DNA from 4 places in the Rhizobium sp. UGM030330-04 genome. Region 1 is predicted to be linked to each of the others. Evidence: predicted binding sites of a transcription regulator. Region 1 holds the regulator's gene; each other region holds the start of a gene.

Region 1 (7,257 bases):
GACTTCAACGGTCGGGTTGCCGCGGCTGTCGAGGATTTCGCGCGCGATGATATCGGTAATGGCAGTCATGGTCTCTCCCTTGGGAATGGAACAGATATTTTCCGTCGCCTGTCTTAGACGATGGCGAAGAAATTACAATGACGGCGGGCGGCAGAAACGGAGCGCCCGCCATTTAAAATCGATTGGCACGAACCGCGCCGGTTCTTCAGGCTTTGGTGATGGTGTCGAAGGCCAGGAGCTTTTCGAGCAGTTTCGGCATGTCCTTCAGGTGAACCATGTTGGGACCGTCGGAAGGCGCATTGTCCGGGTCCTCATGGGTCTCGATGAAGAGGCCGGCCACGCCGACGGCCACGGCCGCGCGCGCCAGCGTCTCGACGAATTCGCGCTGGCCACCGGTGGAACCGCCCTGCCCGCCCGGCTGCTGCACGGAATGGGTGGCGTCGAAGACAACGGGCGCACCCAGCGAGGCCATGATCGGCAGCGAGCGCATGTCGGAGACCAGCGTATTATAACCGAAGGAGGCGCCGCGCTCGCACAGAAGCACATTCGGATTACCGCTGTCGTTCAGCTTGGCCAGAACATTCTTCATGTCCCAGGGGGCCAGAAACTGACCCTTCTTGACATTGATGACGCGGCCGGTTTTCGCGGCGGCAACGAGAAGATCGGTCTGACGGCTGAGAAAGGCCGGGATCTGCAGCACATCCACCACTTCGGAAACGATGGCGCATTGCTCTTCGGTGTGAATGTCGGTCAGGACAGGAAAACCGAACTCCTTCTTGAGATCGGCGAAGACCTGCATGGCGTTCTCAAGGCCGATGCCGCGCTTGCCGGAAAGCGAGGTACGGTTCGCCTTGTCGAAGGAGGATTTATAGACAAGCCCGATTCCAAGTTTGTCACAAAGCTCCTTCAGGACGCCGGCGATCATGAATGCATGTTCGCGGCTTTCCATCTGGCACGGGCCGGCAATCAGCGAAAAGCGCTCGCTGTTGGAGAAAGAAACTTTGCTGGCGCCGTCGCCGGCGGTGACTTTGAGATTGTTCGTAACGCTCATTATTTTTCCTCGAAGGCGAAGGCAACGCCCTGGCCGGGTGCTGCGGGCACCACCAGACGGCCGCCCGTTTCCATGCAGAACACGCCATTAGCAGCAAGCGCCGCCGCTGTCACGGCAAGATCGCCGACGGAAAGGACGATGCCCGCGCCGCGCAGTCCAGCATCACCCTGCCCGGCAACATTCAGCGCATATCCATTGAAGACTGGCTTCTCAGTCAATCTTATGCACGCATTGCCGGTTGCGAAAACCACATCACCGTCCGGTGATATTTTGCCGCCGCAGCCAAAAACCGTCTCTATCAGGCGTGCGGCATTCGGATCATCACCGACAAACAAGACGATCTCGCTGAGACCGGACACACCATTGGCATGGCGCTCCAGCGCCGAGCGGTCGCCCGGCAAGGCCTGCAGCCGCTGGCAGCTGAACAGGAAGAAATCCTCAGCGGAACCGCTCGCAGCAAAAGCCAGCCGGAAGGCTGCCTCGCTCTGCGAACCGTCCGGCATTTTGACCGGACGCGAAAATTCAAAGACATTACCGGCCGTCAGGCCGGAGGCCACGAATCGGTCGTGATCCCCAAGGGCGTCTTCGGTTGCAGCGACGAGAGCGGAAAAACCCTCCCCTCCGACGTGTTTCCGAAAGGCATGATCCCGCCCGGTGAAGACATCTCCTCTGCCAATCGAGGCGTTATATTTAGCCGGGTCAGCAATTGCGAGCGGCTCCAGATAGGTGCCGTCGGAGAAAAAAACACAGGCATTGTGTGTGCCGAACGGATGGAGAGCCGCCGGCGCGACCGTAAACCCAAGGTTTGCAAGGCGATTGGCGGCGACGTCGAGACGCTCGACGGGCAGTACGAGATGGTCGACGCGATAGGGTTTCGTCATTTTCCTGCTTCCTGCTGTCGGGTCCGGCAAGGCGACACCGGAACAGTCCCAGCGGCAGAAAAGCACAATTGCGTGCTTTCAGGCAAATCATCAAAACAACAGATGGCAGCTTCACGAAATTTTAGGGGATTGCGGAACACATATGGAACATATAGTGTTCGTTCTGTATTTGTTTCGCGATCTCCACTACGATTCTCAAGGGTGTTTTCCTCATGCTCACGCGCAAACAGCAGGAATTGCTTCTCTTCATTCATGAACGAATGAAAGAGTCCGGCGTGCCGCCCTCCTTCGATGAAATGAAGGACGCACTCGATCTTGCCTCCAAATCCGGCATCCACCGGCTGATCACCGCCCTCGAAGAGCGCGGATTCATTCGCCGGCTACCGAATAGGGCGCGAGCGCTGGAAGTGATCAAGTTGCCTGAGGCCTATACGCCGGGTGCGCGGCCGCAGCGCGGCTTTTCACCGAGCGTCATCGAAGGCAGTCTCGGCAAGCCAAAAGCGCCGGAACCGGCCCCTGCCCCCAAGGCGCCCGCCAACGATCTCGGCGGCGCCGTTACCGTGCCGGTCATGGGCCGTATTGCCGCCGGCGTTCCGATTTCCGCCATCCAGAACAATACCCATGATGTGGCCGTACCGGTGGACATGCTGGGCTCGGGCGAACATTACGCTCTCGAGGTCAAGGGCGATTCGATGATCGAGGCCGGCATTTTCGATGGTGACACCGTCATCATCCGCAATGGCAATACCGCCAGCCCCGGCGATATTGTCGTGGCGCTGGTGGATGACGAGGAAGCGACGCTGAAGCGCTTCCGCCGCAAGGGCGCCTCCATCGCGCTGGAAGCGGCCAATCCTGCCTATGAGACCCGCATATTCGGGCCGGACCGGGTGAAAATTCAGGGCAAACTGGTCGGACTGATCCGCCGTTACCATTGATCCGTACAGGCCGCCATCTTCTCGGGGCGAACATCGCCCTGGTGAAGAGACATCCATTGAGGATGGCGGCAATTTCGCTCGTTGGCTGACTATGCGGAAACCGGGCTGACACATTCATCCCGGGAGCAGTTTCATTCCGTACCGCTGAGCATCGGTTGCGGTCTTCATATGATATTGCGGCTTCGATTTTAGCCCGGCCTGTTGCGTTCCGTGCGTCATCCGCATGGAATTTCGGTAACGCTGCGAGGTATCCGGCCTGCGTGATGGGCTTGACGCCCATCCGTCACTTGAATGCTGACATTGATCGTTGAGCAGCCCGCCGCCACTCATCAAAGGCGTTTATGGGTGCCATGGATTATTTTCGATATTCCGCAGCGCTCCGACAGGTATAGAAATGCGCGTCATATCCGGGAGACAAGCCATGTATGATCTTTATATCGCCAACAAGAACTATTCCTCATGGTCGCTGCGGCCGTGGGTCCTGATGCGCACGCTCGGTATCGCCTTCGATGAGAAACTCGTTCCGTTCGGCGAAGGCGTCGCCTTTTCCAACTTTTCGCCGACGGGCAAGGTGCCCTGCCTTGTCGACGAGGGAGTGACGATATGGGAATCGCTGTCGATCGCCGAATATCTGGCGGAAAGACATCAGGGTATCTGGGCGAGCGACAAGCAGGCCCGGGCATGGTCGCGTTCGGCTGCGAGCGAAATGCATGCCGGCTTTTCCTCGCTGCGCAATCTCTATCCGATGTCGGTCGGCATTCGGGTCAAGCCGAAAGGCGGCGATGCCGGGCTTGCGGCCGATATCAAGCGCATCGATACGCTGTGGAGCGAAGGGCTGACAAAATTCGGCGGCCCCTACCTTGCCGGTCAGAAATTCACGGCGGTGGACGCTTTCTTTTGCCCTGTCGCATTCCGTTTCCAGACCTACGGTGCCGATCTTTCACCGGGCGCGAAAACCTATTGCGACCGGCTGCTCGCCCTGCCCGCCATGCGCGAATGGTATGAGGCCGGATTGAAGGAAATCTGGCGCGATACGGCGCATGAAGAGGAGATCGGCGGTATTGGCGAGTTGACTGCCGATCTTCGCCTGAAGGCCTGAGGACCTGTGCTGGCGATGGTCACTGCGACGTCGCCAGCAACTGCCGGACCTTTTCGGGTACATCGTGCTCGAAACGGCCGCTCTTCCAGTCATAATAGCGGTGTTCGCTCCACGGCCTGTCCGCCCCTGCGATGGCTGCGCGCAGCCTTCCGACCACCGCGGACTGCTCGCTGCCCGCAAAGTTCATTTCCACCGAACCGATACGCCGCAGAATATCACGGTTGAGCAGCAACGCTCCCGAGCGGCACTGCGAAAACGAGGTTCTGCGGGAAACAACGACTATATCGGCGATGTCGCAGGCTTTTCCGGCAAACCGGCCGTCCTCAAGAACGACGATCCATTCGCCGCTGCCCGCCCGCGCCACGCACCATATGCCTCTCATGCAGGTGAAGACACCCGGCTCGGCATCTTTCAGGGCCGCCGTCATCTGCCGTGCAACGGTGCTCAGCTCCTGCGAGGTCAGTTTCGGCCTTGCAGCGAAAGCCACACGGGTCGGTGCCGTCCCGGTTTTGACGATGGCCGGCGGCACGGGCTGTTCCGGTAAGAGCAATGCTCTTTGCCACTGGCCATAAACGAAACCCTGCGGCCGTGTCTTTGTTGTATAGACCTTGCCATCCTCCAGCAGCGCGACCAGTTCACCGTCCTCGTGAATGAGCAGGTCCGGCGCATCGCGATAGGCCATGGTCGCCGATAGCCCGAAAGCGACGAGCAGAACCGGGATGCCAAGCAGGGCCAGCCGGCTGCGCAGCAATGTCAGCAGCAGGAAACCGGAGGAAGCAAGACCGATGAACCAGCCATGCGGCCGACCTGTCGCAGCGCTGCCACCCCAGGACGCGACCTCCCCCGCAACCTCGATGACAAGCGCCATGCCATATCCCATAACCTTCAGGAACGGGGCATCGAGCCCGAAAGGCATCAGCAGCATGGCGACGAGACCGAAAGGCATGACGACCAGCGACATCAGCGGCATGGCGGCCAGATTGGCGAACAGTCCATAGGTGGTGACACGGTGGAAATGTTCGGCCGAATAGATCGCTGTCGAAAGCCCGCCAATCAGCGATGTGACGATGACGCCACCGATGATGGCCCCTGCCGTTTCCCCTGCCCTCATCCATGCCGGTCTGCGACCGATCGACAGCCGCTCGTGATCGCTGCGCCGGAGGCTCCACCAGGCATAGGCGGATACCAGCGCGATGGTCGCGGCAAAGGACATCTGAAAACTCGGCCCCATGATTTCCGAAGGTGAAAGCGCAAGAATGACCAAGGCGGAAAGCGCGACATTCCGGAGGCTGAGCGAGGGTTGATCGAAAAGGACAGCGATCAGCATCACCGACATCATCAGCCAGGCGCGTTCGGCAGAGACGGCAAAACCGGAAATCAGATAATAGGCGAGCGTCATCAGGAGAGCGGCGAAAGCCGAAATCTTCTTCACGGGCCAGCGCTGCGCAAAGGCGGGAAACAGGCTGAAACCCAGCCGAAGGCCGACGAAGAAGATGCCGGCGGCCAGCGCCATGTTGAGCCCGGATATGGCGACGATATGCGCAAGGCCGGAAAGCCTCAGCGCTTCCATGGTTCCGGCCGATATGGCCTGTCTCTCATCGGTGACTATGGAGGCGGCAAAAGCGCCGGCATCGCCGCCAATCGTGCCGCGGATGCGTTCGGCAATGGCGCTGCGAAGGCCATAAAGGCGCATATCGGCCCATTCGAGCAAACCTGTCGCAGCCGCAACATCACTTTTCGGTGACATTATCATCCGGGGCGGCTTGTAGAAAAATCCCGTCGCGCCCACGCCTTTGAAGTAGGAGGCGAAAGCGAAATCATTCAGCCCCGGCAGGGCCGGACCGGAGGGCGGCGAAAGCCGCGCCTTGCCGCGAATGGTGGCGCCAAGTGCGACCGGCTCACCGCCGCCGCGCGCAAGCAGCGATACCCTTTCCGGCGGGCGTGACAGTTTCGGCGCCTCCGTCGCGACAAGTCTCACCATATATCGCCAGTCGCCACGCGCATCGACCTCCCGGCGTGTCACCGTGCCGGTGATGGTGGTGGTAACGGGTGTATCCAGCACCACGGTGCCGGCACGCCTCGTTTCGAGATCGGCCAGAAGCATGCCGAGCAACAGAAAAGCGACGATGCTGCAACTCGCCGCCGACAGGCCGGTATCGTATCGACGAAAAAGTGCCAGACCGGCGGCAAGCAGGAATGCGATTGCCAGAACGGACGAAGATGGCGTGACATCCAGAGAAAACCACAGGATCGCGCCACAGCCGATCATGACGGGAATGAACAGGAAACCATGGCCGAATGCCCGCTCCTCGGCGAGACAGGCGGCGAGTTTTTCGACGATGGCGGCCTTCAGCCCGCGCCGGGAAACAGGAGCCGGCAGATCGTAGGCAGCGACATCGCCGGTGCGACAAACGGGAAACAGGATTTCATGCGTGCCGGGCAAGGTGCCCCGCATCGTTTCGGCATATCCGAAATGCTGTTTTTCCCCTTGATCAAGCAATCCGCGCTGCGCCCCTGCCGCACCGGAAACAGGTTTGCAGGCAGGCGCGGAGGATTGCAATCCCTTCCTTTAACGGTGCGTTGACCGAGATTGAATTGCCGTGGCCGATAAAGCCGCGGGCAGCGTAATTGCGTTTGCCGCAATGCACAATTTGACCTTCGAATAGCTTGGCATCGGCGCAAGGATCATATAGCTAATCGGTAGACGCTTAACCGCGGGGCGTGTCTCAACGCCCCCACCCGCATGTTTTCGGAGGATCAGTATGACGGAAAAAAGCGCTACAGTGACACTTGGCGATAAACAGGTCGAACTCCCGGTCAGGGAAGGCACGATCGGGCCGAGCGTCGTCGATATCGGCACGCTGTACAAACACACGGGCTCCTTCACCTACGACCCGGGTTTCACGTCGACGGCCTCCTGCGAATCCAAGATCACCTATATTGACGGTGACGAAGGCGTTCTTTTGCATCGCGGCTTCCCGATCGAGCAGCTTGCCGAACAGGGCGACTTCCTTGAAACCTGCTACCTGCTGCTTTACGGCGAACTGCCGACGGCCGCGCAGAAGAAGGATTTCGACACCCGCGTCACGCGCCACACCATGGTGCATGAGCAGATGAGCCGCTTCTTCACCGGCTATCGCCGCGATGCGCATCCGATGGCCGTCATGTGCGGCACGGTCGGCGCTCTCTCGGCCTTCTATCACGACTCGACCGACATCACCGATCCGCACCAGCGCATGGTCGCTTCGCTGCGCATGATCGCCAAGATGCCGACGATCGCCGCCATGGCCT
Region 2 (7,257 bases), on a different contig from region 1:
TCGCGGGCTTTACCGTGGTGCCTCCCCGCTGCTCATCAAGCCCGGCTCGGTCGAAGAGGTTGCCGCCATCCTGAAGCTCGCCAGCGAGACCGGCACACCCATCGTGCCGCAGACCGGCAATACCGGCCTTGTCGGCGGCCAGACACCGCGGGCCGGCGGCACCGACATCATCCTGTCGCTGGAGCGCATGAACCGCATCCGCGACATCGATCCCGTGGCCAATGTCATCGTCGCCGATGCCGGCTGCATTCTCGACGACATCCACAAGGCCGCCGATACGGTGGAACGCATGTTCCCGCTGTCGCTCGGCTCGCAGGGTTCCTGCCGCATCGGCGGCAATCTCGCCACCAATGCCGGCGGCACGGCGGTGCTTGCCTATGGCAATATGCGCCAGCTCTGCCTCGGGCTGGAGGTGGTGCTGCCAACAGGTGAAATCTGGAACGGGCTGCGCCGGCTGAAAAAGGACAATACGGGTTATGATCTGCGCGATCTCTTCATCGGCTCGGAAGGCACGCTTGGCGTCATCACCGGCGCGGTGCTGAAGCTGTTCCCGAAGCCGCTCGGCCATCAGGTGGCGTTCGCCGGGCTCTCATCCACTAATGACGCGCTGAAACTGTTCGAAATGGCCTCGAACCTCTGCGGCACGGCGCTGACCGGCTTCGAGCTCATGCCGCGTATCGGCGTCGAATTCACCACGAAACACATTCCCGGCGTGCGCGACCCGCTGCAGACGCCGCATGACTGGTACGCGCTCATCGATATCTCCACCTCCGATTCGGCGGAAACGGCCGAGACGATGATGCAATCGCTGCTGGAGCGCGGTTTTGAGGCGGGCCTGGTCGAGGATGCGGTGATCGCCGCGTCAGAAGCACAGCGGCAGGCGCTGTGGCACATGCGCGAAAGCATGTCGGATGCGCAGAAACCGGAAGGCGGGTCGATCAAGCACGATGTTTCCGTTCCGGTATCGAAAATACCGGAATTCATGGCGACGGCGGAAAAGGCGGTTATCGCCGCCATCCCCGGCGCCCGCGTCTGCGCCTTCGGTCATCTCGGCGACGGCAATATCCATTACAATATTTCCCAGCCGGTGGGAGCCGACAAGGCCGAGTTCCTTGGCCGCTGGCGGGACATGAACGAGATCGTGCACGGCATCGTGCTGTCGCTCGGCGGCTCCATTTCCGCCGAACATGGCATAGGCCAGCTGAAACGCGATGAGCTGGCCGCCATTCGGCCCGGCATCGAGATGGAACTGATGCGCCGCATCAAGCACGCCTTCGATCCGGCCGGCATCATGAACCCGGGCAAGGTTCTGGCAGGGTAAGACAGCGTCCCGGCGTCAGGCCGGAGCCCGCAGCGCCCAGGCGGGCACCATCTCCGCATTCAGCCGGCGCGGCTTCTGCCCGCCAATCAGTTGCGTCAGGCCCATGCCCGGCCTGGCAATCGACAGGGCGTGTTTCTTGGGCAGCAGGTATCCGTGCTCCAGCGGCGGCGCGCGGCGCAGCACACGGCTGAAGATATTGCGGCGATGATAACGCGATGGCGAAAAGCGTGCGGGCTGGGCGCAGATCGCCACATATTCGAGAATCTCATCGATCCAGCCCGCCTGTGGACGGGCGCCGGGCTCGATCAGAAGCAGCCAGCCGCCGCGCGCGGATTGCACGATGTCCTCGATGTCCCATTGCCCATAAAAACGGCAGCCGGCGGCATCGGCGACACGCGACGATCCATCGCGCGACCCATGATCAAGGATCACCACATCGCTTACAAGCCCTTCCACGGCCCCGGTGACAAGCGCAGACAGCGTGTGCGCCAGCTCCGGTTCCTGATCCCGGCATTCCATTATGACTGTCAACATATGCATAGCTCTAACGCATCGCACAATAAATTGCCACTATTCCCATCGTGGTAAAATCCGCCATTCCCGGTGCGGATCAGCACCCCACCCCGCGGCGAAATCACTCCCCCAGCCTTCCCCTGCCGGGATGTGAACAAATATCGGTTCTGCATTTTTTGTTCTTGTATTGTTCTCATTTTTGCATTAGGAATTTAATCATCGAAAAGGTGATGGAAGCCTGTTCGAACGGAAACGGTTTAGGGTGTTTGGCGGGCCTTCAGGCGCGCGGCGCCCGGGAGCATCCAGATGAGAAACCATACGCTTTCGGGGCAGGCTGCCTTCCAGCCGAGCCATATGCCTGACATTGCCAATGCGCTGGCCGATGCGTCGGGCCTGCGCATCGAGATCGACCGTCGTCGCGGCCGTGGCGCCGGGCTTAACCCTGACGGGCGCTTCGAGGCCCTGCAGCACGAGGTTTTCGACGATGGCTGGCAGACGCTGGAAGACATGCCGGAATTCCGCACCGAAGTGCAGGTGGAGAAGCCGCGCAGCATCATCAGCCGCAATGAATCGCCCGATATCCCGTTCGACCGCTCCATCAATCCCTATCGCGGCTGCGAACATGGCTGCATCTATTGTTTCGCAAGGCCGACCCACAGCTATATGGGTCTTTCCGCCGGGCTGGATTTCGAATCGAAGCTCTTCGCCAAGCCGGATGCGGCAAAACTTCTGGAGCGGGAACTGGCCAAGCCGGGCTACAAGCCGCGGGTGATCGCCATCGGCACCAATACCGACCCCTATCAGCCGATCGAGCGCGAATGGCGCATCATGCGGCAGATACTGGAAGTGCTGGCCAAGGCCGACCATCCTGTCGCCATCGTCACCAAATCGGCGCTGATCAAGCGGGATATCGACATTCTGGCACCTATGGCCAAAAAGGGCCTCGCCAAGGTTGGCATTTCCGTAACGACGCTGGATCGCAAGCTCTCGCGCAACATGGAGCCACGCGCCGCCACGCCGGAAAAGCGGCTGGAAGCGGTCAAGGCGCTGACGGAGGCCGGCATTCCCGTCGCCGTGATGATGGCGCCTGTCATTCCGGCACTCAACGATCATGAGATCGAGCGTATTCTCGAGGCCGGCAAGGCCGCCGGCGCAACGGAAGCCTCTTACGTGCTGCTGCGGCTGCCGCTTGAGGTGAGCCCGCTCTTTCGCGACTGGCTGCTGCGCAACTATCCGGACCGCTACCGTCATGTCATGTCGCTGGTGCGCTCGATGCGCGACGGCAAGGATTATGATGCGGAATTCGGAAAACGCATGAAGGGTGCCGGCCCCTATGCCTGGCAGATCGGCAGGCGTTTCGAGATGGCGACGAAGAGGCTCGGCCTCATCCGCCGTGGCATTCATCTGCGCGACGATCTCTTCGTGCCGCCGGGTGGCACCGGCGTGCAATTGTCGCTGCTTTGAGAAACGGACGCTGAAGACACCCTGCCTGATCGAAGCACCACACAGACCGTGCCGCGATATCGGGCGGAACACGACAAGGAGCGCTGGCCTCTTCCCTTCTCGCGGCCACCCTCCCCATGAAATGCCCGACGGGTTTTCCCTGGCCCGCCGGACATTACCCCCGGAACCGCCGCCTCGCGTGCGATCGTTTTTCCTCCGCCGCCCCGCTGGAGGATCAAAGGTCATGATGACCTTGAGGGCATAGTGAGCCACGCCCCTTGACCCCGGCTCACCCTGCCTGTCATCGCCCGCCTCCGGGGGCTTGCAGGAGATCGGGTGTGTGTGCAAGTTTCGCCGCATGAAACGCCGCACCACACCCGATTCTCCTGCCCTCTTCGATCTTGCCGATACCGGCCCGGATTTTTCCTTCGAGCTGGAAGCGAAAAACAGGGGCCTCTGGCCCGTCGCCGGCACGGATGAGGCAGGCCGTGGGCCACTTGCCGGACCGGTCGTTGCGGCCGCGGTCATTCTCGATCCGGATAATATTCCTGCTGGCCTCAATGATTCCAAGAAGCTGACGAAGCAGAAACGGGAGAGCCTGTTCATGCTCATCATGGAAAGCTCGATCGTTTCGGTCGCCTCCTCCGGCCCCGGCCTGATCGACAGCATGAACATCCTGCGCGCCAGTCTCGACGCCATGCGCCGCGCCGTGCTCGGCCTCGAAACCTCACCCGCCCTGGTCCTCGCCGACGGCCGCGACAGGCCGCCGGGCATCCCCTGCGAAGCCAAGGCCGTCATCAAGGGCGATTCCCGCTCCCTCTCCATCGCCGCCGCCTCGATTATCGCCAAGGTGACACGTGACCGGATGATGGAGCGCGCCGGTATGGTGCACACATCCTACGGCTTTGAAGGGCATGCGGGTTACGGCACACCGGCCCATCTGCGTGCCATTGAAAGCCACGGGCCTTGCCCGTTGCACAGGATGAGCTTTCGTCCGCTGAAGCGGGATTGATCGCGACAGCGGAACAATGGGCCAGCCTTAACTTCCGCTATCAGGCTAGCAAGGCATCGGGGCCGATCAGAGCAAGACGGATGGGAAACGGAGAAGCGATATTTCACTTTCGCTTGACGCTACGGATAGCTGACATTCCAACAGAGATCAGATGCAGGCTACGCGCGAGTTGAAACCGGCGTTGACGCTTCGAACGCTTCTAGCAGGTCACTCAGCAAGCTTCGGCTCTCTGAGAGTTTCCGGCTCTGTTCGTCAATCGAGCTGATTTGCATACGCAGCTTCAACTTCAGCTCATCGCAAGGTTCAAAAGCGTGCCTTCGCTCAAGCGAGCACGGCAGGAAATCCCGAATGGCGGCTAACGTCATACCGGCATTTCCCAACAAACGGATGCGCCCGACCGTCTCCACGTCGGCGGGACCGTAATCCCGATATCCTGTTTCAGTGCGAACCGGTGCGAGAAGACCCTCGGCTTCATAATAGCGCAGCATCCTGATGCTGACGCTGGTTCTTCGGGACAGCTCACCGATTTTCATTCCGGCCCTTGACTCTGACAGTGGTGTCATACTGTAGGCAGGACGCTCCATCATGTAAACCGTTACAGGAGCATAGAAATGAACCGGAAATCGGGATTTCGGACAGAGATAAATGGCTGCGTGGCTACAGCAGAGGATCTTTCCTCACTCGCGTTTGCGGGCTTCGCACATTTCACGGCAATGCAAGTGCGCGAAGGCGCAGTACGGGGGTTGGAGTTTCACCTGGCGCGGCTGAGGTCGGCGTCGATTGAGTTCTTCGGGCAGGCGCTTCCCGACGACTTGGTGCGCGAGCGCATTCGTCATGCTATTGAGAGTTCCCCTTCAGCCCTCTCCGTGACAGCCACGATGTTTTCCCGTCGCGGCGAGTTTACTCCGACCGGGGCTTCGGACGACCCCGCCATCCTGGTGCACACGGCACCTTCGTTCGATGGCCCCGCGGGACCTTTGCGCTTGTCCGTCGTCCAGCATGAGAGACCTTTTCCGACGATCAAGCATGTTGGCGAGGCGTCAAAAACACAATACCTTCGGCAGGCTGTCAAAAAGGGCTATGACGACGCAGCATTCATCGATACCCGTGGGCGCCTGAGCGAAGCGACAATCTGGAACCTGGCGTTCTGGGATGGCAAAGCGGTCGTCTGGCCCGAGGCGGCACTTCTGCACGGTGTCACAATGACGATCATTCGCCGTCAACTTGAAACACTCGGTATTGAGCAGCGGGAGGAACCGATCAGCCCTGCCCGCGTGATCGATATGAAGGGGGCCGCGATCATGAATTCATGGACGCCCGGCGTTGCAGTCAGCGCGTTTGACACCGCTTCCGTACCCTTGTCGCCAGCCTTCATGGAAATCCTCCGCGAAGCCTACAAGCGAGAACCGCTGGTCAACATATGACCGGCGCGGAGACCGCATTTGGCTGACGATGGGCGACAGAACAATGGCTAGAGCGCGGATTTGGGGCGGTTAGACATCAGCGCTGTCCCGCGACTGCATCTGGCACCAAACAAAAGCGCTGCCGGGTAGCTCCATGGGAATTCGAGCCGAGATGGAGCCTCAGCCTCCAGCGCCGTATTTCTAAACGCCTCGATAGTTCAAACAAAAAACCCCTCTCGGCTCGCGCCGGAGGGGTTTTAAACAGTCCGAGATAAATCTCAGTTCAGCTTCGACTTCACTTCGCCGATGGTGGCGGTGAACAGCTTGGCCTTTGCGGCAGCGGTGGTTTTTTCGGCAATGAGCTTCTCGGAAGCGGCAATGGCGATATCCACGGCGGCGGCGCGAACGGCGCCGATGGCGTCTTCTTCGGCCTGCTTGATCTTCTGCTCCGAAAGGGCCGTGCGGCGGGCGACGAATTCTTCCGTCTTCTGCTTGGCTTCTTCCGTCAGGGCAGCGGCTTCGCGTTCAGCGGCGGCGACGATGCCGGCGGCTTCGGCTTCAGCTTCCTTGCGCTTGCGCTGATATTCGGCCAGCAGGTGCTGGGCTTCTTCGCGCAGGCGCTTGGCTTCGGCCAGTTCGTCCTGAATGTTCTGGGCGCGCTCGTCCAGAGACTTGGCGAGCATGCCGGGAACCTTGAGATAGGCGACCAGAACGAAGAAGAGGACGAGACCGACGAGAGCGAAAAATGATGCATCAAATGCCATGTCAGGCTCCCTTCACGGTCGAAGCAGCGGCAATGGCGGCCTTGACGTCGGTATCCTTGACCTTGGCGCCGACCAGCTGGTCGACAATCGCGGTCGCGGTTTCCTCGGCAATGGCACCGACATCGGCGAATGCCTGTTCCTTGATGCCGGCAATGCGCTTTTCGGCGGCGGCGAGCTTTTCAGCAAGACCGGCTTCGATGGCGGCGCGGTCGGCATCGGCCTTCGCCTTGGCAGCGTCACGGGCGGCAGAGCCGATGGAGCCTGCCTTGGCGCGGGCTGCCGCGAGTTCTTTTTCATAGGTCTCGACGGCTGCGTCGGCTTCGCTTTTCAGCCGTGCCGCTTCATCGAGATCCTGTGCGATGCGTCCGTGACGGTTTTCGAGAATGCCGCCGACGCGCGGAACGATGACCTTCTGCATGAGCAGGTAGAAAAGGCCGAACGTGATCGCCAGCCAGAGAACCTGCGATGCGTAAGTAGACTGGTCGAACGGCGGGAATACGCCGGAAGCGCCGTGTTCGGCGCCATGCGCCACACCGGTTTCCGTGTGCGTGGCTTCCGGTTGCGGCTGGCCGACAGCCGGAGTTTCCGTATGCGTTTCACCTACGGTCGGTGCTGACTGGGCATAAGCCTCGGTCACGAACATGCTCACCTCCAGGGGGACTGCAAATGCGAAGGATCACGGCACGCCATTTGCGGGCCGTGATCCAGACCTGATGCTGATATTAAACAGCGAACAGGAGAAGGAGAGCAACGAGCAGCGAGAAGATGCCCAGAGCTTCCGTAACGGCGAAGCCGAATACC
Region 3 (7,257 bases), on a different contig from region 1:
GGAACGTGCGGAAGAACAAAGGGCTGGAGCAGATCCGGCTATTCCGCTTAGACCGGACTGCTCTAGGGAGCGACCCAGACGAGCCCGCGCCATTCCCTGTCCGTAAGACCGGGCATGGAGAAATCGCGCGTTGGTTCGCGGATCAGGCCAAGGCGCGACATGACGGCCTGGGAGCGAAAATTATCGGGGCTGGTATAGGCGATGATCCCAGCTATTCCCGCGTATCCGGTAGCATGGGTCAGCGCGGCTTTTGCGCTTTCGGTCGCATACCCTTTTCCCCAGGCCTGCCTTATGAAACGCCAGCCGATTTCGTGGTGCGGGCCAAGTGGATGATCTTCGGACAGGCGCGGCATGACGCCGGCATAGCCGAGAAACAGGCCATCGGGATTTTCAACCGCCCAGCGGGCGATGCCCTGTTCGCGCTCTGCCCTGCGGTAGCGCTCGAATTTTTCCCTGCTCCGCGTCTCGTCCGCCGGGCCGCCCTGATCGGCCATCACCTCCGGATCGGATTGCATTGCGGCGAAGGCTTCAAAATGGTCCTCCCGCCAATGGCGCAGGCGCAAACGTTCCGTCTCGATCATATTCATTCCGGCCAGCCCTCTGATAACGACAGCCTTTTGCCGGCGAAACGCCTTGTGTCGTCATTGGCATTCTTGCCGGCGTGAGATGACGGGAATGAGACGCGAGCTGTCTATTCTCCGGATACCGAATGTTTTTCGGTACGACGATTTATCGGTGACGCTGCAACATCCGGTGGTCAGCGTCACCGCGTCACTCAGACAGCCTTTTGCAATTCCTGCGCACCGTTGGGTGCATTGACCTTGCCACCGGTGATGAAGAAGGCGAAAACGTCACGCGGCGTTTTTTCCGCTTTACGGTCGGGCGCGATCAGCGGCAGATCATCGGGTACGCCGCCCGCCGCATAGGTCTCGACCCGTTCTGCCCAGTGGCCGATCTCCGTCTTCGGGTAACAGGTTGCGATGTCGTCTTCGCCCTTCTGCAGGCGGCAATAGACGAAATCGGCCGTGACATCAGGCAGCATCGGGTAATCGTGATGATCGGCGCAGACGACGGCAACCTTGTGTCTGGCGAGAAGATCGATGAATTCCGGCACCTGGAATGTCGGGTTGCGCACCTCGACCACATGGCGAAGGCGGATACCATCCTGCTTTTCAGGCAGGAGCGCCAGAAAGGCGCCGAAATCATCCGCGTCGAATTTCTTCGTGGGGGCGAATTGCCAGAGGATGGGGCCGAGATGGGAGCCGAGTTCCGTCAGCCCCTGCGTCAGGAACTTCGTCATGGATTCCCCGGCCTCGGCCAGAACCCTGCGGTTGGTGACGAAGCGGCTTGCCTTTAGCGAGAATACGAAATCCTCAGGCACTTCTGATGCCCATTTGGCGAAGGTTTCCGGCTTCTGGCTGCTGTAATAGGTGCCGTTCACCTCGATGGCCGTGAGTTGCCGGCTGGCGTGTTCCAGCTGGCGCTTCTTTGGCAGTTTTTCCGGGTAAAACGTGCCTTCCCATGGCTCGAAGGTCCAGCCGCCGATACCGGTGCGGATCGTGCCTGATGTCGACATATGCTGTTCCTCCCAATTCTGCGCCGTTTTCAACCCGCCGCGCTATCGCCATTCTCCAGCTTTAAGCGACGGTCGGTGTGTTTTCTGATCATGGATCCTCGCCTCAAGAGCGAGAATGACGGAGAAGGCTCGGGGACCATCGGTGTCCCAACAATTACTCCGCAGCTTCCCGCTTGCCGGCCGGCCGGCGGTCCAGAAGCTCCTTCAGGAAGTGACCCGTATAGGAGCGCTCGACCTTGACGATGTCTTCCGGTGTGCCGGTGGCCACCACTTCGCCGCCGCCCGTGCCGCCTTCAGGGCCGATATCGATGATCCAGTCGGCCGTCTTGATGACTTCGAGATTGTGTTCGATCACCACCACGGAATTGCCCTGTTCCACCAGCGCATGCAGCATTTCCAGAAGCTTGTTGACGTCGTGGAAATGCAGGCCTGTCGTCGGCTCGTCGAGAATATAGAGCGTGCGGCCCGTCGAGCGTTTCGACAGTTCCTTGGCAAGCTTGACGCGCTGCGCCTCACCGCCGGAAAGGGTGTTGGCCTGCTGGCCGACCTTGATGTAACCGAGGCCGACATCGAACAGCGATTGCAGCTTGTCGCGCACCGCCGGCACGGCTGCGAAGAACTCAACGCCTTCCTCCACCGTCATATCCAGCACGTCGGCAATGGATTTGCCCTTGAAAGTCACGTCCAGCGTCTCGCGATTGTAACGCTTGCCGTGGCAGACATCGCAGGTGACATAGACGTCAGGCAGGAAGTGCATTTCGATCTTGATGACGCCATCGCCCTGGCAGGCTTCGCAGCGGCCGCCCTTGACGTTGAAGGAGAAACGGCCGGGCGCATAACCGCGCGCCTTGGCTTCCGGCAGACCGGCGAACCAGTCGCGGATCGGCGTGAAGGCGCCGGTATAGGTGGCCGGGTTGGAACGCGGCGTGCGGCCAATCGGCGACTGGTCGATGTCGATCACCTTGTCGATGAATTCGAAACCATCGATGCGGTCGTGTTCGGCCGGGATTTCGCGTGCGCCCATCACCCGGCGCGCCGCCGATTTGTAGAGTGTCTCGATCAGGAAGGTGGATTTGCCACCACCCGATACGCCGGTCACGGCCGTGAAGACGCCAAGCGGCACGGCGGCCGTGACATTCTTCAGATTGTTGCCACGCGCGCCAAATACCTTGATTTCGCGGCCCTTCTTGGGCTTGCGGCGTTCTGCCGGCACGGCGACACCGAGCTCACCGGAGAGGTATTTGCCGGTCAGCGATTTCGGATTGGCCATCACCTCCTGCGGCGAACCTTCGGCAATGACCTGGCCGCCATGAATGCCGGCGGCCGGGCCGATGTCGACCACATAATCCGCCGTCAGGATGGCATCCTCGTCATGTTCGACCACGATGACGGTGTTGCCGATATCGCGCAGGTGTTTCAGCGTATCGAGCAGGCGGGCGTTATCTCGCTGGTGCAGGCCGATCGACGGCTCGTCGAGAACGTAGAGAACGCCTGTGAGGCCGGAACCGATCTGCGACGCCAGCCGGATGCGCTGGCTTTCACCGCCGGAAAGCGTGCCGGAATTGCGCGACAGGCTGAGATAATCCAGCCCGACATCGTTCAGGAACCGCAGGCGTTCGCGGATTTCCTTGAGGATGCGGACGGCGATCTCGTTCTGCTTGGCGTTGAGGCTCTCCGGTAGCACCTCGAACCAGTCGCGGGCGGTGCGGATCGACATTTCGGTGACTTCACCGATATGCAGCCTGTTGATCTTGACGGCGAGCGCTTCCGGCTTCAGGCGATAACCGGCGCAGGCCGGGCAGGGAGCCGCCGACATGTAGCGTTCGATTTCCTCGCGCGCCCAGGCGCTGTCAGTCTCTTTCCAGCGACGCTCCAGATTGGGCACGATGCCTTCGAAATTCTTTACCGTCTTGTAGGAGCGGGCGCCGTCCTGATAGTTGAATTCGATCTTGTCATCAGTGCCCTGAAGGATGGCCTGCTGTGCGTCCTTCGAAAGCTCCGACCATTTGCTGGAAAGCTTGAAACCGAAGGCCTTGCCGAGCGCTTCCAGCGTCTGGTTGTAATAGGGAGAAGACGACTTGGCCCAGGGAGCGATGGCGCCGTCACGCAGGGTGCGGGCCGGCTCCGGCACGATCAGGTTTTCATCGACCTTCTGCTGCGAGCCAAGGCCATCGCAGCTGGGGCAGGCGCCGAAGGGATTGTTGAAGGAGAACAGCCGCGGCTCGATTTCCGGGATGGTGAAGCCGGAAACGGGGCAGGCGAATTTCTCCGAAAACAGCACACGCTCATGGGTTTCGTTGAGAGACTTGTTGGCGGAACCGCCGGCGGCTGTCTCTTCCGGCGGCAGGGGCCTGTCGGCAAATTCCGCGACAGCCAGCCCGTCGGCGAGCTTGAGGCAGGTCTCGAGACTGTCGGCAAGGCGTGCGGCCATGTCCGGGCGAACCACCGCACGGTCCACCACCACGTCGATATCGTGTTTGTATTTCTTGTCGAGGGCGGGCACGTCGGCGATTTCGTAGAACTGACCATCCACCTTGACGCGCTGGAAGCCCTTCTTCATCAGGTCGGCGAGTTCCTTTTTATATTCGCCTTTGCGCCCGCGCACCATCGGCGCGAGAATATAAAGACGCGTACCTTCCTCGAAGGCGAGGATGCGGTCGACCATCTGGCTGACCGTCTGGCTTTCGATCGGCAGGCCGGTGGCCGGCGAATAGGGAACGCCGACACGCGCGAAGAGAAGGCGCATATAGTCGTAGATTTCGGTGACCGTGCCGACCGTGGAGCGCGGATTGCGCGAGGTGGTCTTCTGCTCGATGGAGATTGCCGGCGACAGGCCGTCGATCTGGTCGACATCCGGCTTCTGCATCATTTCGAGGAACTGGCGCGCATAGGCCGAGAGGCTTTCGACATAACGACGCTGGCCCTCGGCATAGATCGTGTCGAAGGCGAGCGACGACTTGCCCGAGCCGGAAAGCCCGGTCATGACGATCAGCTTGTTGCGTGGCAGATCGAGATCGATACCCTTGAGATTATGCTCGCGGGCACCACGGATGGAAATCGTCTTCAGTTCACTCATGACAAGGCTCGGATAAAAACAACAGGCTTGATGGCGGCGCGTCCTTATGTAGTGACGCAGCCGGACGTGTCGAGGTCTATTCCCAATCGGTCGCAGCTTTTCGGAATGCTTGACTCGAAATCTGCGATTTAATAGAACAAAAAAGGAACGAATTGCAAGCGCGAATGTCTGCTCCCGCAGCATAAGATTATTCTTTGTGGATAGTTCCATGCTTGCGGTGCCCTTTGCGGGCAGCGGCAGCTATTGTGTGGCGAATTTTTTGAAATGCAATTGCCGGTCATGATGGCTGGCGGACAGGATGACGAGATGGCTGGTAGCGTAAACAAGGTAATTCTGATCGGAAACGTGGGCGCCGATCCCGAAATCCGCCGGACGCAGGATGGCCGCCCGATCGCCAACCTGCGCATCGCCACTTCGGAGACCTGGCGTGACCGCAACAGCGGCGAGCGCCGTGAGAAGACCGAATGGCATACCGTCGTGGTTTTCAACGAAGGCCTGTGCAAGGTCGTCGAGCAATATGTCAAGAAGGGCGCCAAGCTCTATATCGAAGGCCAGCTGCAGACGCGCAAATGGCAGGACCAGACCGGCAACGACCGCTACTCCACCGAAATCGTGCTGCAGGGCTTCAACTCCACGCTGACGATGCTCGACGGTCGTGGCGAAGGTGGCGGCGGCCGCAGCGGCGGCGGTGATTTCGGCGGTGGCAATGACTATGGCAGCGGCGGTGGCTCGGGTTATGGCGGCGGTTACGACCAGCAGTCTTCGTCGCGCGGCAGCTCTTCGCGGGGCGGCGGCCAGCCTTCCGGCGGCTTCTCCAACGACATGGACGACGATATCCCGTTCTGAGCGGACGGCGAATACGTAAAGGCGTGACAGGAGACAGGCATGAGTGACGAATCCGCACCGAAACAGCCGGCGACAAAACAACCGGCTACCTGGCGCATCATTCTCGCTTTCTTCCTTGATTTCTGGACGGCGTTTTTCGCCGCCGGATTTCTCGTCGCAGCGGTTGCTGGCGGGCGCACGCCACAGGGTTTTGCCCTGAATGGCGTGCCCGCCTTTGTCGCCTTTGCGCTGATCATCGCCTATTTCGTCGTGCTCGGACGGTTCTTTGGCGGCACGCTATGGCAGCGCCTCCTGAAGGCGAGACGCTAACCGCCCCGCCTTTCCGCCCCCCAGGGAGAGGCAGGCACTTCGATATCGCGGCAGGCTATGCCGCGACCTTGTCCGCCAGCATCGCAACCATGACGTCGGATTGCGACACGATGCCCACCATCTTGCCCCTGGCATCGATCACCGGCAGATAATGCAACCCTTCCTCCGCAAAGCGGATGATGGCTTCCTCGATCGAGGTTTCCGGCCGCACGGTTCTCACGGGTGAAGTCATGATGTCCTTGACGGTATCGTTGGGGGCACTTGCGCCTGAGAAGATGAGGCGCAGCCGCTGCAGGAAACCGATCGACGGGCGACCGTTTCTCCAGCTTGCCTTTTCCAGAAAATCCGTCTGGGTAACGATGCCGACGATTTCCGCCCTGTCATTGGTGACCGGCAGTGCCTTGAAATGATGGCTGTGCATCAGCGCATGGGCGTGGCGCAGGCTGTCCTCAGGGGCAACGCCGACGACATCGCGCGACATGACGCTGGCGCAATCGAGATGCAGCGCGCGGCGGCGCCAGGAACGCAGCTCGGTCTTGCGCAGGATAGTTTCCAGTTCGTCACGATCGATATCGAGAACCTCGTCATATTCCTTCAGCACCTCATCGAGATCGGTGGAGGAAAAGCCGATTTTCTGGATAGGCGTCGGATCGGTGGTGCCGTGGGCGGCCTTTCCAAGCTTCAGGCCATGCGGATAGGCGCGGCCGGTGGCATTGTTATAGGCGAGCGCGAGCGCAAGAAGGATCAGCGAATTTCCGGCGACCGGCCACAGCAGGAAACCGTATCCGAGGCTGTGCACCGCGGGGCCGCCGAGAACGGCCGTCAGCGCCACCGCGCCGCTTGGCGGGTGCAGGCAGCGCAGCGCCATCATGGCGGCAATGGCGAGGCTGATGGCAAGGGCGCTGGCAAGGAATGGGTCCGGAAGGAGCAGCGCCACCGTCACCCCCACGAAAGCCGATACGAGATTGCCGCACAGGATGGACCAGGGCTGGGCCAGCGGGCTGGAGGGGACCGCGAATAAAAGCACGGCCGACGCGCCCATCGGCGCGATCATGGCGGGCAGGGTTGGGTCGAAACGAAGAGCGAGGCTACCCAGAAGACCGGTCAGCAGAATGCCGACGAAGGCGCCGGTCGCGGAGCGCAGCCTTTCCCTGTTACTGACGGGTGCGGCATCCGGGATCAGGCGGCGCAGCGTGGAACGCATGGAGATAACTTTCGAATCCGAAAAAAAACATGCGTCTTTTAACCGAAGCGGCAGCCGGATTTAAAGGGAGGATTTTCCTGCATTTCAACGATTGGCAGGAATTTATTGCGCAGGTCTCGCCATGCGTGGGCGGCTCAGAAAGCGAAGGCCGATTTTATGCCGTCGACCACGAATTGCACGGAAAGCGCCGCAAGCAGAACGCCGAGCAGCCGGGTGAGGATGGCGCGGCCGGTATTGCCGAGAAAC
Region 4 (7,257 bases), on a different contig from region 1:
ATCATGATCGAGGCACGGTCTTCGCGCGGTGTCAGCTCGTTCTGGATCATGCCGAAAGCGATCCATGACAGGCCTGAGAAGATCAGCGCGACAACGATGACGATCAGCGGATTGTTGAGGCAGGCGGAAAGCGTCGTTTTGTAGGTGGAGGCAAAGACATTGCCGAACCAGGCGAGCGGTCCCGTCGGCTCCTTCAGCCCCTCCTTCAGCATGCGGGAAGCCAGCATCGGGCAGAGCGTCAGCGCCACGATCGATGACAAGCCCACGGCAAAGGCCAGGACGAAACCGAATTCGCGGAACAGGCCGCCAAGCTGACCGGGCAGGAAGGAAAGCGGAATGAACACGGCGGCAAGCGTCGCCGTCGTCGCGATGACCGCGAAGAAGACCTCCTGCGTGCCGAGAACGGCGGCGGCCCGCGGCCCCATGCCTTCCGCCCGGCGGCGCACGATGTTTTCCAGCACGACGATGGCGTCATCGACCACGAGGCCCGTCGCCAGCACGATGGCAAGCAGGGTCAGGATATTGACCGAGAAGCCGACCATATAGATGGCGACGATAGTGCCGATCAGCGCGACAGGCATGGTGATCGCCGGAATGAGGGTCGCACGCCAGTCGCGCAGGAAGAGATAAAGCACGACAACGACGATGATCGCCGAGAGACCGAGCGCCAGTTCCACCTCGTGCAGCGCGCCTTCGATGAAGACGGCATCATCGCTGGTGACGACGATACGCGTACCCTCAGGCAGATTGGCCGACATGGCGGCGACGGCGGCTTTTACGCCGGTTGAAATATTGAGCGTGTTCGACTGCGCCTGACGGATGACGCCGAGACCGACCCCCTGCACGCCGTTGGAGCGCAGCGAGGTGGATTCATCATCCGCACCCAGCATGACGGTTGCCACGTCCCTGAGACGGATATTGTTCTTGATCAGGAGATTGGAGAAATCCTCAGGCTTCGTCAGGCTGGCCGTGGCGCGCACGACGATGTCCTGCGTCGTGCTTTTCAGCGACCCCGCCGGCACGTCGAGGGCCGCGCTGGCAAGCGCGTTCGAAACATCGGTTACCGTCAAACCGCGGCTGGCGAGCGCCGCCTGATTGAGATCGACCCGGAAAACCTTTTCCTGATCGCCGTAAAGCTCCACATCCGCGACGCCATCAACAGCGGCCAGACGGTCGATGATCTCGTCATCCACCAGCTTGGTCAGGTCTTCCATGCTGAGCGTGGTCGAGGTGACGGCAAGGCGCATGATCGGCTGGCTGTCGGAATCCGCCTTGATGATCTGCGGTTCGTCGGCATCGTCAGGCAGCTGATTGGTGACGCGGCCGATGGCGTCGCGCACGTCGTTGGCGGCAACAGCCAGATCGACATTGTCGCCGAATTCCAGCGTCACGCGGCTGGTGCCGAATTGCGAGTTGGACGAGATGGACTTGACGCCGCTGACACGCGCCACCGCACCTTCGATGGTCTGCGTCACCTCCTGATCGATGGTTTCCGGCGCCGCCCCCTCATAGGTGGTCCTGACGCTGATCGTCGGCCGGTCGACATCGGGCAATTCGCGCACTTCGACGCCAACCAGTGCGGCAAGGCCGGCAACGACCAGCAGCGTGTTGAGAACCGCCGCCAGAATCGGCCGGCGCACGAACAATGCGGTAAAGGCGAGCTTGGAATCCTGACCGGAAGGCGGATGCGTCGTCATTGGCTGGCGACCTCTTCAGGCTTCGGCTGGTTGCCGACGCGGACCGCGCCGCCTTCTCTCACGCGCTGCAGGCCCTCGATCACGACAGGCTCGCCTTCCGCCAGCTCGGCCTTGACGAGAACGGCATCTGGATTGCGCTGCACGATCTGCACCCGCACCTTGTTCGACTTGTTCTCGGTGACGCGCCAGACATAGGAGCCTTCCGCGTCCCATTGCACGGCAAGCGGATCGACCGAGGCATAAATTTCCCCGGCAAAACGCATGGTGACGCCAAACGACATGCCGGCCCTGAGTTCATCCTTCTCATTGCCGAATTTCGCCCGGATGCGGATGGTGCGGCTTGCCTCATCGACGCGGTTGTCGACCGCCTCGACTTCGCCCCTGAAGGTCTCGCCGGGCCGGGAAATCGACGTCGCCTCCACCGGCATGCCGACCTTGATCGCGGTCACGAAGCGCTCGGGGGCCCAGAAATTGACGAGAATTTCGGAGCGGTCGTCAATACTGACGATGGTCGACTGCGTGGTAACGTTGTCGCCGATATTGGCGGCGACGATACCGGCCACGCCTTCGATGGGCGCGACGATGTCGCGACGCTTGAGATTAAGTTCGGCGGTGCTCAGCGCAAGCTTGGCGGCCTCTTCGGCAATCTGCGCATCCAGCACATCAAGGCGGGAAACGGATTTGAGGTTCTTGTAGGAATTCGATTTTTCAACCGCGCTGCGCAGCGTCACCTGCGCCTTGTCCCGCTCGATCACCTGCTCCTCATCATCGAGCCGCGCGAGCACCTGCCCCTTCACGACGCGTGCACCGGAGGAGGTGCGGATTTCCGAAAGCGTGCCGGAGGTCTGCGGCATGACGACAACAGACTGGATCGCCTCGCCGTTGCCGATAGCGTTCAACCGGTCATTGACCATGCCTTTTTTAACCGGAGCCGTCACCACCAGAGTGGCATTGCCGTTGCGGCGAGCGCCGCCGGCATTCTGGCCCGATGGCGCGCCTGAGGTTCCGGCGCCGGATGCCGCCACCTCGATCGCACCGGCCGGCATCTTGCCGAGCCCGATGGCGGCGAGCACATTGCGGGCTTCGGGCGAATAAAAGCCCCAGAGACAGAGCCCGGCTCCCACCACGGCAAGACTGACACCCACCTGTTTCCAGACCCGCATGTATTTCTCCGGTTGATCCGCGCAGCACGATACATTCCCGAAAACGACACGTTCCGGGACAGGTGCAGTATTCCTGCTTGGCGGGGGCAAGGCAACGCACAAATCCGTTCCTTACGTAATTGTAATTTGGGCGCAATTGCCGCGCCAGGCAGCCGGCCGGCAATCCTTCCGCGCAATCCTGTCGCAAATATCTTCCGTTGGGATAATCTGCCCCACGGAGAAACACGACTGGAGGAACCATGAGCACCGTGACGAAAGCCGAGAATCCTGAAGCCGACCCGCGCGTCAAGGCGGTGTTCGATGATATCCGCGCCACCCGCAAATCGGATTTCATCAACAATATGTGGCTCTACCTCGCCTTCGATGCCGATCTGCTTGAAAAGACCTGGGGTGAAGTCAAGGCGGTGATAGCGACACCCTCGGCGCTCGATCCCGTGGTGAAGGAAATGCTCTATATCGCCGTTTCCGTCACCAATGGCTGCTCCTATTGCGCCCATTCCCACACGGCCGCCGCCAAAGCCAAGGGCATGACGAAAGAGCAGCATGCCGATTTGCTGCGCGTCATCGCGCTTGCCGCAAAAACCAACCAGCTTGCTGTGGCTCTGCAAGTGCCCGTTGACGCCGCTTTCGACGCCGACAGGCAGACGTGATACAAAAAATGCCTTGGAATAGGCGTTTTGACTGACGATACCGGAATAAAAGCAGAACACGGTTCTGGCCTTTATATCCCGAATCACTACATTGGGCCGCATGAGCAACAGTTTTGACGATATGCCGTTCTTCGATGAAGAACCCGTGGCGCCGCGCAAGGCGACGAACAATGCCGGTGCGGAAAACGGCGGCGGGCTTGGCATTGCCGCCCGCGCCATGGCGGCGCGCGACCAGACGCGTGCCGCGCCTGACTATCTTTCCGGCCTCAACCCGGAACAGCGCGATGCCGTTGAAACGCTGGACGGACCCGTTCTCGTTCTCGCCGGCGCCGGCACCGGCAAGACCCGCGTTCTGACGACCCGCATCGCCCATATTCTGGCGACCGGCCGCGCCTATCCCAGCCAAATCCTTGCCGTGACCTTCACCAACAAGGCCGCCCGCGAGATGAAGGAACGTATCGGCGTTCTGGTCGGCGGCGCTGTCGAGGGCATGCCCTGGCTCGGCACCTTCCACTCCATCGGCGTCAAGCTATTGCGCCGCCATGCCGAACTCGTCGGTCTTAAATCGGATTTCACCATTCTCGATACCGATGACGTGGTGCGGCTGATCAAGCAGCTCATCCAGGCCGAAGGTCTTGATGACAAGCGCTGGCCGGCAAAACAGTTCGCCGGCATGATCGACGGCTGGAAGAACAAGGGCCTGACGCCGCCGGATATTCCGGAGGGCGACAGCCGCGCCTTCGCCAACGGCAAGGGCCGCGAACTTTACACCGCCTATCAGAACCGGCTGAAAACGCTGAACGCCTGCGACTTCGGCGATCTTCTGATGCACCCGATCAGCATCTTCCGCCGCCACACCGATATTCTGAAAGAGTATCACCAGAAGTTCCGCTATATTCTGGTGGACGAATATCAGGACACCAACACGGCGCAATATATGTGGCTCAGGCTGCTGGCCCAGCGCGCCAAGGGCGAACCGCAAAACGTCTGCTGCGTCGGCGACGACGACCAGTCGATCTATGGCTGGCGCGGCGCGGAAGTGGACAATATCCTCCGCTTCGACAAGGATTTTCCGGGCGCCAAGGTCATCAAGCTCGAGCGAAACTACCGCTCCACCGAACATATTCTCGGCGCGGCCGGCCATCTGATCGCCCATAACGAGGGACGTCTCGGCAAGACGCTGTTCACCGAACGCAGCAGCCCTGACGATGAAAAGGTCGTGGTGCATGCCGCCTGGGATTCCGAGGAGGAAGCCCGCGCGGTCGGCGAGGAAATCGAACAGCTTCAGCGCAAGAACCATAATCTGAACGACATGGCCATTCTCGTTCGCGCCTCCTTCCAGATGCGCGAATTCGAAGACCGCTTCGTCACGCTCGGCCTCAATTACCGCGTCATTGGCGGCCCGCGCTTTTATGAGCGCCTCGAAATCCGCGACGCCATGGCCTATTTCCGCCTTGTCTGCCAGCCGGCAGACGATCTTGCCTTCGAGCGGATCGTCAACACGCCGAAGCGCGGCCTTGGCGATACGACGATCCGCAATCTGCACGATTACGCCCGCGCCCGCGATATTCCGATGCTGGCCGCAGCCGCCGACATCATCGAGACCGACGAGCTGAAACCGAAGGCGCGCAAGGCGCTGTTCGACGTGGTGCAGGATTTCCGCCGCTGGCAGGGCCTCCTGGAAAACACCGAACACACCACGCTTGCCGAGCAGATTCTCGACGAAAGCGGCTATACCGCCATGTGGCAGGCCGACAAGACGGCAGAAGCGCCTGGACGACTGGAAAACCTCAAGGAACTCATCCGCTCGATGGAAGCCTTCGAGAGCATGCGCGGCTTCCTTGAGCATGTTGCCCTCGTCATGGATGCCGAGCAGAACGAAAATCTCGATGCCGTCTCCATCATGACGCTGCATTCCGCCAAGGGTCTGGAATTCGACACCGTATTCCTGCCGGGCTGGGAAGAAGGCCTGTTCCCGCACCAGCGGGCGCTGGATGAGGGCGGGCGCTCCGGCCTGGAGGAAGAACGCCGTCTCGCTTACGTTGGCATCACCCGCGCCAAGAAGCTCTGCCATATCTGGTTCGTGTCGAACCGGCGCATTCACGGGCTGTGGCAATCCACCCTGCCCTCCCGTTTCCTCGATGAACTGCCACCCGCCCATGTGGATGTGGCGGCGTCCGACAGCAGTTACGGCGGTTATGGCGGCCGCGGTGGCTATGGCCAGTCCCGATTCGACAAGGCCGATCCCTTCGCCAACAACTACTCCACCCCCGGCTGGAAGCGTGCGCAACAGAACCGCAGCGACGCCACCCGCGACAATTGGGGCACCCGCTCCGGCCATGCGGTCGAACGGATCGGTTATGGCGAAAGCGGCCCGCGCACCCGCACCATCGACGGCGAGCTGGTGGCGAAATCCGTGGCCGACACGCCATCGAAATACTTTGTCGGCGACCGCGTCTTCCACCTCAAATTCGGCAACGGCAATATTTCCGCCATCGAGGGCAACAAGCTGACCATCGATTTCGACCGCGCCGGGCAGAAACGGGTGCTGGACGGATTTGTGGAAAAGGTTTGATTCGCACGATTAAGACAGGTTCAAGACAGCTTTTTCCATAGCCCGCCTCAAGCCGTTGCAATAAAGGAATTGCTACACGACAGTGAAAACCGGGCGAGGACCGCTTTGCATATTTTACCGAAAAGCCAGCGCAAGCTTGCCGTTTTCCTGATCAACATGGACGGTGCCACCAGGCGCCTTGAGGACATGACGACCCGGCTTGATGCCATGGGGCTGAAGGCGGAGCGGGTGGCCGGTGTCAATGGCAGGGAGCTGAAGTATCCGATCCCGGAATTCAGCGAGATTTCCTACATGCTCATGCATGGCCGCCGTACCTCGCCGCCGGAAATCGGCTGTTATCTCAGCCATGTCGCCTGCGCCAATAAGTTCATGGACAGCGATGCCGATATCGCGCTCATCCTCGAAGACGACGTCGTCTTTGACCATGATTTTCTCGATGCGCTCGACGAGGCAGTGCTGAACGGCGATGACTGGGATCTGCTGCGGCTGACCACGGTCAGCAATGGCCGGAAGTTTCCGTTTCGCCCGCTCGCCGGCGGCCGTTCGCTCGCCATCGCGCTGACCCGCGAAAAGGGATCTGGAGCCTATCTCGTCAATCGCCGCGCCGGACGGTGGATCTCGAAACTCATTCCCATGCGGCTCGCCTACGATATCGCTTTTGATCTGGAATATCTCGCGGGCCTGAAGGGAGCCTTCATCTACCCGCTCTGCGCGACGCAGGATGCGGACGGTGAAAGCCAGATCCAGAACAACCTGCGCATTTATCGTCTGCCGCGCTGGCGTTATTTCACGGTACTGCCCTACCGCGCCTATCTGGAAACGAGCCGTTTTCTCCTGCGCGGCCTCCGCTTTGCGGTGGCGAAAGCACGGGTGGCAATGGAAGGCGGCAAGCGAAAAGCTGCCGCTGCCGGACATTGAGCGACAGGCTCAGATCTCTCCGGGCGTGAAGCCGATGAGATAGACCGCAGCCACCACGGCTGCGAGAATGAAAATCGAAATGACAAAAATCGTCATCCGGTTCAATGGCTTGCGCGTCGTTTTCTTCATGCTGGAACAATGCGCGGCTGCGTCGCTGGTTCCGTAGCGCACAGGATAATGTCGCCCAAGGCAAAGAAGAGGCGCAATTCGATTCCGCTTCAGGCACATATCAGCTAAAGCTCAGGTTCCTCTTC

What was found. Region 1 encodes LexA, which represses DNA repair genes until DNA is damaged. Its sites were predicted from a motif close to TGTTCNNNNTGTGTTCNG; they were not measured.
Region 2: a site for LexA is predicted at 2,012-2,029, ahead of N434_RS08965 (PA0069 family radical SAM protein). Genes of this name have one in related genera too.
Region 3: a site for LexA is predicted at 4,785-4,802, ahead of uvrA (excinuclease ABC subunit UvrA). Genes of this name have one in related genera too.
Region 4: a site for LexA is predicted at 3,552-3,569, ahead of N434_RS21265 (ATP-dependent helicase). Genes of this name have one in related genera too.

Annotation. Positions count from the first base shown of each region.
Region 1 covers NZ_QKML01000012.1:80,275-87,531, forward strand. The annotation lists gene eno (phosphopyruvate hydratase) at 1-69, opposite strand, end outside; gene kdsA (3-deoxy-8-phosphooctulonate synthase) at 206-1,051, opposite strand; gene N434_RS18440 (VOC family protein) at 1,051-1,932, opposite strand; gene lexA (transcriptional repressor LexA) at 2,145-2,867, shown strand; gene N434_RS18450 (glutathione S-transferase family protein) at 3,289-3,966, shown strand; gene N434_RS18455 (ComEC/Rec2 family competence protein) at 3,986-6,421, opposite strand; gene gltA (citrate synthase) at 6,729-7,257, shown strand, end outside.
Region 2 covers NZ_QKML01000005.1:40,824-48,080, reverse strand. The annotation lists gene N434_RS08975 (FAD-binding oxidoreductase) at 1-1,321, shown strand, start outside; gene N434_RS08970 (glycosyl transferase) at 1,337-1,855, opposite strand; gene N434_RS08965 (PA0069 family radical SAM protein) at 2,141-3,298, shown strand; gene rnhB (ribonuclease HII) at 3,636-4,289, shown strand; gene N434_RS08955 (MerR family transcriptional regulator) at 4,448-4,822, opposite strand; gene N434_RS08950 (aminotransferase class IV family protein) at 4,901-5,713, shown strand; gene N434_RS08945 (F0F1 ATP synthase subunit B) at 5,971-6,456, opposite strand; gene N434_RS08940 (F0F1 ATP synthase subunit B) at 6,458-7,099, opposite strand; gene N434_RS08935 (F0F1 ATP synthase subunit C) at 7,179-7,257, opposite strand, start outside.
Region 3 covers NZ_QKML01000018.1:15,611-22,867, reverse strand. The annotation lists gene N434_RS22840 (GNAT family N-acetyltransferase) at 63-587, opposite strand; gene N434_RS22835 (DUF72 domain-containing protein) at 776-1,576, opposite strand; gene uvrA (excinuclease ABC subunit UvrA) at 1,731-4,652, opposite strand; gene N434_RS22825 (single-stranded DNA-binding protein) at 4,917-5,498, shown strand; gene N434_RS22820 (hypothetical protein) at 5,538-5,807, shown strand; gene N434_RS22815 (CBS domain-containing protein) at 5,863-7,011, opposite strand; gene N434_RS22810 (MarC family protein) at 7,146-7,257, opposite strand, start outside.
Region 4 covers NZ_QKML01000015.1:102,698-109,954, reverse strand. The annotation lists gene N434_RS21280 (efflux RND transporter permease subunit) at 1-1,697, opposite strand, end outside; gene N434_RS21275 (efflux RND transporter periplasmic adaptor subunit) at 1,694-2,860, opposite strand; gene N434_RS21270 (carboxymuconolactone decarboxylase family protein) at 3,100-3,510, shown strand; gene N434_RS21265 (ATP-dependent helicase) at 3,611-6,085, shown strand; gene N434_RS21260 (glycosyltransferase family 25 protein) at 6,191-7,003, shown strand.